DNA from 2 places in the Hoeflea sp. AS60 genome. Region 2 is predicted to be linked to the other one. Evidence: predicted binding sites of a transcription regulator. Region 2 holds the regulator's gene; the other holds the start of a gene.
The links. Region 2 encodes LexA, which represses DNA repair genes until DNA is damaged. Its sites were predicted from a motif close to TGTTCNNNNTGTGTTCNG; they were not measured.

Region 1: WNZ14_RS18695 (glycosyl transferase) is a predicted target of LexA. The motif match lies at 3,760-3,777, and genes of this name have one in related genera.

What each region holds. Positions count from the first base shown of each region.
Region 1 covers NZ_JBBMQP010000002.1:1,726,231-1,732,875, reverse strand. The annotation lists gene WNZ14_RS18725 (F0F1 ATP synthase subunit A) at 1-92, shown strand, start outside; gene WNZ14_RS18720 (F0F1 ATP synthase subunit C) at 158-385, shown strand; gene WNZ14_RS18715 (F0F1 ATP synthase subunit B) at 453-1,037, shown strand; gene WNZ14_RS18710 (F0F1 ATP synthase subunit B) at 1,053-1,532, shown strand; gene WNZ14_RS18705 (ribonuclease HII) at 1,674-2,318, opposite strand; gene WNZ14_RS18700 (PA0069 family radical SAM protein) at 2,530-3,687, opposite strand; gene WNZ14_RS18695 (glycosyl transferase) at 3,862-4,377, shown strand; gene WNZ14_RS18690 (4-(cytidine 5'-diphospho)-2-C-methyl-D-erythritol kinase) at 4,398-5,270, opposite strand; gene WNZ14_RS18685 (tetratricopeptide repeat protein) at 5,257-6,645, opposite strand, start outside.
Region 2 covers NZ_JBBMQP010000002.1:1,011,880-1,018,524, forward strand. The annotation lists gene WNZ14_RS15095 (ABC transporter substrate-binding protein) at 1-184, opposite strand, end outside; gene WNZ14_RS15100 (glucose 1-dehydrogenase) at 251-1,009, opposite strand; gene WNZ14_RS15105 (helix-turn-helix domain-containing protein) at 1,214-1,993, shown strand; gene lexA (transcriptional repressor LexA) at 2,572-3,288, shown strand; gene WNZ14_RS15115 (ComEC/Rec2 family competence protein) at 3,317-5,782, opposite strand; gene gltA (citrate synthase) at 6,099-6,645, shown strand, end outside.

The DNA.
Region 1 (6,645 bases), 710 kb from region 2:
GTCTCGAGTTCCTCGTCGCCTTCCTTCAGGCGTACGTCTTTGCGGTTCTGACTTGCATGTACCTCAACGACGCCCTGCATCCCGGCCACTAGGATCAACTCACCGGCGGTTCGCCGCCAACAAAATAGCATCCATCCCATTCCAAAGGAGTTTTATCATGGAAGCAGAAGCAGCAAAGTACATCGGCGCCGGCATCGCATGTCTCGGCATGGGCGGCGCAGGCATTGGTCTGGGCAACATCTTCGGTAGCTACCTGGCAGGCGCTCTGCGCAATCCGTCGGCAGCTGATGGCCAGTTCGGCCGTCTGATTTTCGGCTTTGCCGTGACCGAAGCTTTGGGCATCTTCTCGCTGCTCGTTGCACTCCTTCTGCTCTTCGCCGTCTAATAGACGAACAAGAGTTTAGGCTTGCCACGCCGGATACCCCGGCGTGGCATTTCATCTGGAGGTGACCATGTTTGTTGTGACCCCGGCTTACGCCGAGTCCAACCCCACCGAAGGGACCCATTCGGAAACCGAATCATTCGCCGGCGAAAGTCACGTCAGCGGTGTATTTCCGCCCTTCGATTCATCGACCTTCGCATCGCAGCTGTTGTGGCTGGCGATCACCTTCGGCTTGTTCTATCTGCTCATGTCCAAGGTCATCGTGCCCCGCATCGGTGGCATTCTGGAGCACCGGCGTGACCGGATAGCCCAGGATCTCGATGAAGCCAACCGTCTGAAGGAAGAGGCTGACAACGCTATTGCTGCTTACGAGCAGGAACTGGCGGATGCGCGCAAGAAGGCTGCGGCGATTGCTGAAGCTGCGCGTGAAAAGGCCAAGTCTGCAGCGGAAGCGGAGCGTGCTTCGACCGAAGCCGAGCTGGCTTCCAAGATGGCTGATGCAGAGAAAAGCATTGCGGGCATCAAGACCAAGGCTCTGGCTGACGTTGATACCATTGCCGAGGATGCAGCATCCGATGTGGTCAAGCATCTTCTTGGCGGCACCGTGACCAAGGCAGAGGTCGCTGCGGCGATCCGCGCTGTTTCGGGCAACTAGGCAGGAGAGACGATCATGGACGCTACATTTTGGGCACTCGTCGGTCTCATTATCTTTCTGGGCATCCTGGCTTACGTGAAGGTGCCCGCGATGATTGCGGGCGCACTCGACAAGCGTGCCGACCAGATTCGCAATGAACTCGAGGAAGCCAAGAAGCTGCGCGAAGAAGCCCAGCAACTGCTCGCAGAGTATCAGCGCAAACGCAAGGAAGCCGAATCCGAAGCCGAGAGCATTCTCGGCGCCGCGGAGAGGGAAGCCGCTTTGCTGCGTGCTGACGCAAAGGCCAAGACCGAGGAATATGTTACCCGTCGCACCGCGATGGCCGAACAGAAGATCCGTCAGGCCGAAGCCGAAGCGATCAACGAGGTTCGCGCCAAGGCAGTTGATCTTGCCATTGTCGCAGCTGAAAAGCTGATTGCCTCCAAGGTCGACAGCAAGGCCTCTGGCGAGCTGTTCAAGACTTCGCTTGGCGAAATCAAGACCCAGCTCAACTGAGCCTTCCGTTCAGTGACTGAAATCGAGGCCGGGATCATGTCCCGGCCTTTTTTGTTTGCTGCGTAGATTGCACCCGGCAGTCGATCCCAACCAGGCAGCACGTTCGGTGCAGAAGTGAAAATGTAGATTGGACTGATACGTTCAGTCTTTGCGCATGGGCCGGAAAGTCATCCGGTGCAAAGGGCAGGGACCGTGCTCGGCAATCGCCTGAAGATGCTTCTGCGCGCCATAGCCCATGTGCCTTTCAAATCCATACTGCGGATAGACACTGGCTGCCCGAACCATCATGCGGTCGCGTGTGACCTTGGCAATGATTGAGGCGGCTGCGATGGAGAGTGAGCGCGCATCGCCCTTCACAAGCGCTCGCGCCGGGCAGTCTAGCCGGGGCGGGACGTCGCGACCGTCAACCAGTGCGAATTCGGCCCTGACGGGCAATGCGGCCAGCGCGCGTCGCATGGCCGTGAGGCTAGCCGCACGGATGTCGGTCGCCTCGATTTCGCGGGCTGATGCGCTGGCCACCGCCACCTCGGACGTGGCCATGATTGCCTCATACAGCAGTTCCCGCTTGGCCTTCTTCAATGCCTTGGAATCATCCAGCCCTTCGGGAATGCAGTTGGGATCCAGAATGACCGCAGCCGCCACAACCGGGCCTGCCAGCGGTCCTCGTCCGGCTTCATCAAGGCCCCCAACAAGGCGGAAACCGCTTTGGACAGCATGATGCTCAAAGCGATAGTCTGGCATCGCAGGGTAATCAGGAAACAGCGAATCGGGCGGGGTACGAGCCATATTGCGGCGAAGCTCGCACACCCGCCCGATCCTCTGCAAGGCCCGGCGGCTGGGGACGGGTTGCCGCGCGGGTGCCGGACCGCTTTACAGGGGCGGGTCACGGTCCGGTTTTCCCGCCGCACAACAGGCCAGGCGAGGCCTATTGTGCGGCGATTCTTGTCACTGACGCCTCAACGAGGTGGTAGACCACCATCCGCCAAGTGGTGTGCTGCTAAAGCAGGCTCAGCTGAACGCCCTCTCCACGCGGCGCGACAAAGTGGTCGGTCCGCAACGGCGTCTTCCTTACATTCAGACCAAGCCGTTTCATCGTCAGATCGAAGCGTCGGGCGATCTGCCAGGCATAGGGCCCGGTTCCGCGCATCCGCTTGCCGAATTCAGCGTCATAGTCCTTGCCGTCGCGCATCGAACGGATCAGCGACATCACATGACGGTAGCGGTCCGGGTAATGCCTGAGCAGCCAGTCACGAAACAGCGGGCTCACTTCAATTGGCAGGCGCAGCATGACGTAGCCTGCCGCATCAGCGCCCGCTGCCTTGGCTGAATCCAGAATGCGCTCTATCTCGTGATCGTTGAGACCAGGAATGATCGGTGCTGCCATCACCGATACCGGAATACCGGCATTGGATAGGGCTCGCATCGCTTCAAGCCGCCGTTCAGGCGTTGCTGCCCTTGGCTCCATCGTACGTGCAAGTTTGCGGTCGAGTGTGGTCACGGACATCGCAACACGCGCAAGCCCTCTGGACGCCATGCGCGAAAGGATGTCGATGTCGCGCATCACCAGCGCAGATTTGGTGACGATGCCGACAGGGTGTCCTGCCTCTTCCAGCACCTCAAGCAATTGACGCATGATGCGCCATTGCTTTTCCACCGGTTGATAGGGGTCGGTGTTGGTACCGATTGCGATCGGCTGAACCTTGTAGCCGGACCGCGACAGTTCACGTTCCAAAAGCCGCGGTGCATCGGGCTTGGCAAACAGCTTGGCCTCGAAATCCACACCCGCTGACAACCCCATATAGGCATGTGTCGGACGCGCGAAGCAGTACACGCAGCCGTGTTCGCAGCCCCGGTAGGGATTGATGGAGCGGTCAAACGACAAGTCGGGCGACTGGTTGCGGGTAATGATCGTGCGCGGCTTTTCGATCTGCACTTCCGTCTTGAACGGCGCCAGATCCTCAAGGCTGCTCCAGCCATCGTCAAAGATTTCGCGCGTCTTGAGCTCGAAGCGGCCTGACATGTTGAGCCCGGCGCCACGGCCACGCACACGTTCATCCGCGACCCGCATACCGCTCGCTGCCATCAGCGCATCGGCTTCAGCCGGCCTCAAACCAGGCGCCAGCGCTGTCTGTTTCAATGTTGCAAGGCTCGGCATGAAACCTCCATGAGCACCGGGAGTGAGTTTGGAATTGTCCGGCGATCGTGATTATATTCCTAACTCACTAGATGGAACGAAGCAAGAACAAAAATGCTGATCGCCAAGTTTGTCCCCAATCGTGAGCGGGTTGGTCCATCTGGCATATGTCGGGGATATGCATTAAAAGAACTCATGATCAGCGTTTTGATTGAATGCAAAGACCAGGATAAGGCACTGGCTGTCACCCTTGCAGCGCTTGTTCACGGCGCGGTCGAGGGCCTTGTGGCAGAGGTAGTCATCCTTGATCGAGGCTCGCGCGATGGCACGGCTCAGCTCGCTGATGCGGCCGGTTGCCGGTTTCTGGACAATCCCGATTTGCGTGATGTCGTCCGTTCGGCGCGCGGCGAATGGCTTCTGCTGATAGAGCCGGGCGCGAGACCGCTATTGGGATGGGTCGATCATATCGGTCAGCACATGGCGGTTGGCAGCATGTCTGCGCGGATGCGTCCGTCGCGCGAGTATCGTCTGCCGTTTCTGCAGCGGCTGCGCCGTCGTCTGTCCGCGCTGGAACATGGCGTGCTTATTCCCAAGCGGCAGGCGATCGCCAATGCGAAGTCAGGCCAGTCGCTCGAAAGTCTTGGTCGTGGTTTGGCAATGACTCAGCTGAAATGCGAGATTGTCCCGGCAGCCGTGCTGGCGTTTCAATAGCGGCAATCTTCCGCTCTTGATCAGTGAGCTATTGTCCGGGTGGCGGCAACGAACCAGTCGGGCTTTTCCTGCTGCAGATGGTTTTCTGCCGCTTGAGCCGCTTCCGTGTTTGCAAACACGCCAAAGCAGCTGGCGCCTGAGCCTGACATGCGGGCGAAGTCTGCACCCGCACGGCTCAGTGCAAAAAGACACTCGGATATCTCTGGAACGATGCGTTGTGCCGGTGGCTGCAGGTCGTTTCGTGCGCGCGAAAGCCACTCAATGAATTGATCTTTGTCGTTCAGGCCTTCAGGGTCGGGCAAGGCCGGATTGTTGCGGCTCTCAAGCGCGGAGAAAACTTTGGGCGTAGAAACGCCGACACGCGGGTTTACGATTACCAAGTCAAGCGTGAATCCAAGCTCCATCGGGCTTAACGTTTCGCCGATGCCACGGGCAATCAACGGTCTGCCATCCAGGCACATAGGCACATCCGCGCCGAGGTCGAGCGCGATCCTAGACAGGGTTTCCTGCCCGGGCGCGAAGTCCCAGAGCAGACACAAGGCTTTCAGCGTCGCAGCAGCGTCGGCAGATCCGCCACCAATGCCTGATGCCACTGGAAGCCGTTTGTCGAGCCGGATGTCGACGGGAGGCAGGTCAACGCCGGTTTGTCTTGCCGCATCGCGCAACGCATCGCGCGCCCGGATCACCAGATTGCTGTGTGCCGGTTCGGTTGAAAGTGCGGCTGCTTCCGGCCCTTCCAGCAGGAAGCCATCCTGGTCCGCGGGCTGGGCTGACACACGATCACCGAGTTCGGCGAACACGACGAAACTCTCAAGCAGATGATAGCCGTCGGCCCGCCGTCCCGTAATGTGAAGCGCCAGGTTGATCTTGGCCGGCGCATCAATTTCGGGCATTGATCCCCTGGATCAACGAACGCATCGGTCTCAATTCCTGCGCTTGCGTGTCGAGCCAGGCATGTTGTTTCAGGCTCGCGGGCTGGCCAAGATCGCTCTTCTTGTCCACGCCGGCACCATCCTGAGGCACAGCCGGTTTGCTGCCCTTGTCTGCCCCGTCGGCCGTATCTGGCACGGGTTTTTCCATGCTTGGCAAGCCGTCGCTCAGCTTGAGTTCGATTTCCGACATGAGATCCTCGGGCGGCTCATTGCTGAGTGCACGTTTCCACTGGAATGTCGCCTCAAGCTCGCGCCCGACGCGCCAGTAGGCATCTCCCAGGTGATCATTGATCGTAGGATCGGCAGGTTTCAGTTCAACAGCACGTTCAAGTTCGCGGACCGCATCATCATACTGGCCCAGCCGGTAATGCGCCCAGCCCAGCGAATCGACGATGTAACCGTCATTGGGTCTCAGATCGACAGCGGCGCGGATCAGGTCCATGCCCTCTTCAAGATTGATATTCATGTCGATCCACGAATAACCAAGATAGTTCATCACCTGCGGCTGGTCCGGGAACAGTTCGAGCGCACGCTTGAAATGTGCCTCTGCCTTGGGCCAGTGCTTCAGCCTTTCATTGGCGATGCCTGCCTGGAAAAACAGGTTCCAGTCATTGCGCGTAGGTGTCGGTCCGATCACTGAAATCGCGGTCTCGTAGGTGAGCGCCATTTCGACGTAGTCCTTGTCCTGCGACAGGACGCTGCCATAGGCCAGGTAACTGCGGATATCCCTTGGATCGGAAGCAATCAGCGCCTTCAGGTGATCCTTGGCTTCTCCGTTGCGGCCCAGATCCGCAAGCGCCAGCCCAAGCTGCAGTTCCGAGACTCGACGCATTGGAGATGTGGTAGGCACAGCCTCATAGATCTTGATCGCCTCTTCCGCCTTGCCCAGTCGTTCAGTCAGCCCGCCCAGAATAACCAGCGTTGCCGCATTGTCGGGATCAAGGGTCCGGGCAAACTGAAGATAGACCCCAACGGTTTCCTCTGCTCCATCGCGGTTGAGCGCGCTGCCAAGCGTGAACAGCACCGCAGCTGATCCCTGCTGCGCAGTCGCAACGCCAGGTTCGGGCTTGCGGTCGTCCTCAATCATCTGCCTGAGCGCGGAGAGAGGAGCATAGCCGGGGGAAAAATCCTCGCCTGCCGCCAGAGCATCAAGTGCTGCGCGCTTGTTGCCATCGCGCGCTTCCAGACCTGCCAGGGCCATGACACCCCGAATATAGGTGTCAGGCGCAGCTGCACCTGACTGCGGGTCTGCGATAAGATCGGTGAAGTGTTTCCGGGCTTCGGCCCTTTTGCCCATTGCCTGCGCCATCGCGCCGGCGTGATAACGGGTAAAGAC
Region 2 (6,645 bases):
CCGCGAGCTTGACCATGACAACCGAGCCAGGTCCGCAATTGTCGGCATAGGGGCCAGACTGGTCGGCCATGACGCCGATGCGGACCACGTTGTCCGAGTTTTCAGCACTGGCTGGCGACGTCACGAGCGCAGTGGTGAGCATCAGCATGCCTGCCACGCCAGTGGTTTTTCTGAATATATTCATGATTTCCTCCCGTTGAGTTTCAGTCCAGATTTCCTCTCGCGTCCCGCGCATTGGCACTCCTGCCGGCTACGAGAACGCGTACGTAATTCCTCCGTCGACAAACAACATGTCACCTGTGACGTAGGATGACTCCTCAGATGCCAGGTAGACCGCAGCACGGGCGATATCCTCAGGTTCGCCCAGCCGGCCCAGCGGCACACGTTGACGGCGACGCTCCCATGCGTCTTCCGTTACCACCCGCATCGCACCGTCTGTGCGGGTGGAACCCGGAGCAATTGCATTGACCCGGATATTGTCGGCGCCGAACTCTGCGGCGCCGCTGCGTGTTGCCGCTGCAACCGCTGCCTTGATCGCGCTGTACATGATGCCGTGTTTCATCGCGAGAACCGCTGAGGGTGACGCGATATTGACGATCGCTCCACCGCCTGCGGCTCGCATCTGCTCGAGAACCGCCTGGTAGCCCCAGATCACGCCCTTGAACCCGACGTCGATCATCCGACCGATTGTTTCTTCGGTCTGCTCCTCAAGTGGCCCGTAGCGGTTCCACATGGCATTGTTGACCAGCACCGTCACCGGCCCGAAAGCCTCCTGCGTGGCCTCTGCCGCAGCAAAGACCTCATCGCGCTTTGCTGCATTGCCGGCAATTGCGATCGCCCGGCCGCCAGCGGCGCGGAGTTCCTCGGCCGCCTGTTCGGCTGTGTCCTGCTTGATGTCGACGACGCCGACAGCCGCACCTTCACGTGCATAGGCCTCACAGATGGCGCGACCAATACCCTGGCCGCCGCCAACGACGAGCGCCGCACGCCCTTCAAGCCGACCCGTCATAGTGACGTGTTCCGATAGTGCATCTGAAGTCCTCCAACTTGCAGTCCTCCGGCGGCGCGCAAGACAGCCTCCGCTGTCTCCTCCTGTCGCGCCCCAACGAGCCTGCTTCCTGAAAAGAAACTGGCATGTTTCCTCCAATTCCAGTAGAAATATTCTTATGTGGGGTGGAATTTCACAGATGTGAATTTGGGAGGAGAATTGGCCATGGCGAATCCGCAGGTCAAATCAGCGACACGCGCCATTGAAATCCTGGAATATTTCAAGCTGTCGCAACAGCCGCGATCAATGTCGCAGATAGCCAGCGATCTGGGCTATCCGCAGTCGAGCACCACGGTCATGCTCAAGACCCTGGTAAATCTGGGGTATCTCAATTTCGACAGGAGCACGCGCGACTACTTCCCAACGCCGAAGCTCACCGCGCTGGGAGACTGGATTCCGCGGGTGATGTTCGGCTCCGGGCAGATGATCGACGCGCTGAACGATCTGCACGCGGCCACCGGCGAGGGCGTGTTTCTGGGCACCAAGAACGACATTTATCTGCAATATACCCGCACCAAGGAATCCATTCACGCGCTGCGCTTTCACATCGATGAGGGTTTCATGCGTCCCCTCACACTGTCAGCGGCGGGTTGGGTTCTGCTCAGCACTTTGCCGGAAGACAAGATCGACAACATCGTCCGCCGGGCCAATATCGCTACGCCGAACCCTGCTGAGCGAACGGAGACCAAGACGATCCTGGCGCGGATCACGGAGATACGGTCGAACGGTTACGCCTATGCGGAAAACATGCCGCTCGAAGGAGGCTCAACCCTCGCGCTCAGGCTTCCTGCCGAACTTCAGGGGCAGCCAGTGGCGTTGGCGCTAGGCGGCGTCACCGAGCGGTTCAAGAAGAATTTTGCCGCTTACAAGACGGCGCTATTTGCTGCTGCGGAAGCGGTCAAACAGGACAATGACTTCGATCTTCCGGTCCGCATCAGCCTTTGACAACTGGACCGGAAACCCGATAAAAACCGGCACCAGTCGAGCAAGAACTACTTCGCCCGGCTGGTTGGGACTGTCCGGAATTATTTTTCAACCGCATTCAAATCAGCCGCGAGCGCCTGCGGCGTTTGATTCGGAAAAGGAAGAGACTGCCGGGGCAATCCGAGGAAAGAAGCCCTTTGTTCCCAACAACCTGACCTGGCCAACAGGATCCGGAACCAATCAGGGCCGCCGGATGTGTTTGTGTTCGAAATGGCTTGCAATGGGCCCTAAAGCCTAGCCAGTAATCAAATATTCGATTAAATATCAGAAGCTTAGTTCACAATCTGAAGTCGCCGTGCCACACCCATACCATGCCGAGCTCAAAGACAACATTTTGGCTATGGTTTCAGCCAATTAGGCTGCCTGCCGTTGAAATTCGCAGACCCGCAGCGCTCGCGTTCCGTTCCCGTTTATGTTTCGCGCCTCCAATGTTCCTTTATTGTTTCTTTACCACTTGCGGAACACAAATAGAACATGATAGTCAGGTTCTTGGTTTGTTTCATACCGGCGATCGGGCCGCACGCAGGGGTACTGCAACTATGTTGACGCGCAAACAGCACGAGCTTCTTCTTTTCATCAACGAACGGATGAAGGAAAGCGGGATACCGCCCTCATTCGACGAGATGAAGGATGCGCTTGATCTTGCGTCCAAATCCGGCATTCACCGGTTGATCACGGCTCTCGAGGAGCGCGGCTTCATCCGACGCCTTCCGAACCGGGCGCGCGCGCTGGAAGTGATCAAGCTGCCTGACAGCTACCAGGCCAATTTGCAGCCGCGTCGCGGGTTTTCGCCGAGCGTGATTGAAGGCGGACAGGGCAAACAGCCCGAACCGGTGCGCCGTGCCGAACCTGCCAATGACGAGCCGTCCCAGGTTGCAGAAGTGCCTATGATGGGCCGAATCGCGGCTGGTGTGCCGATCTCGGCAATCCAGAACATCACCCACAACATCACCGTGCCTGCGGAGATGATCGGCCCCGGCGACCATTACGCGCTTGAGGTCAAAGGTGACTCGATGATCGAGGCCGGCATTTTTGATGGCGATACGGTGGTTATCCGTAACATAACCACTGCCAATCCCGGCGATATCATCGTGGCGCTGGTCGACGACGAAGAAGCGACATTGAAGCGGTTCCGCCGCAAGGGCGCCTCAATCGCGCTCGAAGCCGCCAACCCGGCCTATGAAACCCGGATTTTCGGACCTGACCGGGTCAAGGTTCAGGGCAAGCTTGTCGGCCTGATCCGGCGTTACCACTAGGCCCGTTTGGCCATGGCGGGTGAGATGCTCATCCGGGCAGATCAAAGGCCCGGGTGCGCCAGTCGTAATAACGCTGAACGGTCCATGGCCTGATCGTACCTTGCAGGGCAGCCTCCATATAGAAGCGAGGCCTCTTTGGACGGCGTGGCGGTCGGCTTGGCTGCAGGGCTTGCGCTTGATCCGTTTTGCTGACGGTGATCGCCAGTGCCCCAGACCGGCGCAGGCTTCGGGATGTGATCAGCGTGGCGCCCGAGCGGCAGGTGCCGAGATAGACCGGGATGGACACGACCACCAGGTCAGCCCGGTCACACGCTGCGCCGATCAGCGCCGCCTCATCTATCACCACAATTGCCGCTTGGGCATGGACTGCGGCGCAGACGCCACGGCTCGCGCAATGGAAGTGTGAGGGTTGCTCTGAGGCTGCCGCGAGCAGTTGATCGAGAATGCTGGCTTCCGGTGGAGCATCAGGTTCCGATGCTTCTTTCAGCCCTTGCAGATTTGTTGGAGGGACATGCGGCGCTCCGCGCATGGCGGTCTGCCATTGGCCAAACACAAATGCAGACGGCCGCGCGGCATTGCTTGCAAGGCCTGCCGGGCTGATCAAACCGACAAGATCTCCGGTTTCGCTGACAAGGACATCTGGGCTGCGGCCGGCAAACTGCGGCAGCGCAAGCCCAAGACCCATAGCGATCAGGGCAAGGCCCGCCAGGCGCAGCCAGCTCCGCAGAAACACCAGGAGCACAAACCCTGTTCCGGCAATCAAGGTAACCGGCAACGGGATCTGTCCGACGCTGACATCGCCGCCGAGAGCATGGACATAATTGGCTGCGGCGATGACGCCCTCGAGCCCCTGCCCCATCAGCCTCAATGGCCATGCATCTAGCCCGAATGGCATCATCAACATCGCCAGAAGGCCCGCGGGCATGACAACAAACGTCACCAGCGGCATGGCCAACAAATTTGCCAGCAAACCGCCGCCGGCCACACGGTGAAAATGATGTGCCGAGAAAAGCCCCGTCGCGAGGCCTGCCACGAGCGAAGTGATCGCCAGACCGAGGATACCCTTGGCTGCAAAAACAATGCCGCGTCGCAGAAGCGATCCGAAAGCCCTGGCACCAGCTGTTTCCGATCTGCTACCGGCTCTGCGCGCAATCGCGGCATAGGCGGAAATCAGGGCAGCAGTGGCTGCAAAGGACATCTGGAAGCCCGGGCCGACAACGGCGGATGGCGATATCAGGATAATCACGCTCGCCGCCAGCGCGACATTGCGCATGGTCAGGGCTGGCCGGTCAAACATCACAGCAACCAGCATCACCGTGAGCATCACCCATGCGCGCTGGGTGGAAACGCTGCCGCCGGAAATCATCAGATAGGCGGTGGCGGTCATCATCGCACCGATGGCGGCAAATTTCTTGACCGGCCAGGCCTCGACCACGGCAGGAAAGGCAGCCAGGCTCTTGCGAATACCGATGTAGAGCGTGCCGGCAGCAAGTGCCATGTGCAGGCCCGAGATCGCCAGAATATGCGCCAGTCCGGTGGCGCGCAGGGCGTCAACTGTCGGCTTGCTGATACCGCGCCGGTCGGAGACCGCAAGCGCTGCAGCGATGCCACCGGGGTCGCCAGGCAGCACGTCGCGAATGCGGGCGGATACATTCTCCCTAACACTGCGCAAACCAAGCCTTAGTGACCGGGCAACTTCGGCAGCGGTGATCGGCTGGTTTGCCACCGGATCGACGAACGCCGGTGCGCGGTAAAAAAAGCCTGGCGCGCCAATGCCATCGACAAAGGCGCGAAAGGCAAAATCATAGCCGCCGGGCATGACCGGACCAGACGGCGCTGACAATCGCGCCCGACCCGAAATGAGAGCGCCAACAGGTGCCACGCGGTGGTTGCTGCGGGCAGTGAGACGAACCCGCGCGGGCGGACGCCGGATTTCGGGATCAGCGGTGGCTACAAGCCTGACAAGATAACGAACCCTGCCATCAGGATCGAATTCACGCGCCTCGACAGTTCCTGCAATCGAGGTTGTCACATCCGAATCAAGCAGAATGGCACCATTGTGAACCTCGATGACGGCAGCCAGCGCGCCTGCGAACACCGCAGCGGCGTAACCGGCGCCACGGGCGGCAACGCGGTGATGTTCACGCGCGAAAACGGCGACCAACACCGCGACAACGAAACCCGCGATCACAAACACCATGGAGGGGTCCGTCGGCGCCATGTAGAAAAGCCCGGCGCCTGTCCCCATGGCCACGGGAAGGAACAGGAATGCAAGCCCCTGGTTCTTTTCGGTCGAGACAGCATTCGAAAACGCAGCGCGCAGCCGGGTCATAGGCAAGCTTCCGCCACGCGCAATCGGCGGCATGGTCAAACGCGGCGTTTGCCGAGGTGCGCCCGGCGCAACCCCGCCGTCGCCCGGCTTGAGGGCCGCTTTAACAGCCTCAAGCGCAACGACTGTATCGTGCTCAAACCTCTTGCGTTCTGCCTGCATCATGCACGCTCCGCCTGAAGCCTGCAAAACTACCACCGAACCGGGTGCAACCGCCACCATAAATTGTATTTGCGCGAATGATGGCGCAACCAGCCATTTGTGGTTCGCGCAGCTTGTTCTGTGACGTTTGTCGCGAAATTCCAGTATGTTAACATTCGCTAAAGGCTGTGGTGGCGGGCTTTTGCCTATCGCCCAAGCCGGGCACAATTAGCCATCCGCATAGCTTGGCACAGTGCAGCAAATCATATAGCTAAATCCGTGACGGTCATCCAAGACGTCGGCCGAGCGCCGATCGACTGCATTTGTGGAAGGACATGCCATGGCAGACAAGAACGCAAAAATCATCATGGACGGTAAAGAGGTCGACCTTCCGGTCAAGACCGGAACCATAGGTCCAGACGTCGTCGACATCGGCGCGCTTTACAAGAACACCGGAGCGTTTACCTACGATCCTGGTTTCACATCCACGGCATCCTGCGAATCCAAGATTACCTTTATCGACGGCGACGAAGGCGTGTTGCTGCACCGCGGCTACCCGATCGATCAGCTGGCCGAGCATGGCGACTTCCTCGAAGTCTGCTACCTGCTGCTTTACGGTGAACTGCCGACAGCCACGCAGAAGGTCGACTTCGATTACCGCGTCACCCGCCATACGATGGTGCACGAGCAGATGAGCCGGTTCTTTACCGGTTTCCGCCGTGACGCGCACCCGATGGCCGTCATGTGCGGCTGCGTCGGCGCCTTGTCGGCTTTCTATCACGATTCAACCGACATCACCGATCCGCATCAGCGGATGGTTGCATCGTTGCGCATGATCGCCAAGATGCCGACGATTGCGGCGATGGCCTACAAGTACCATGTTGGCC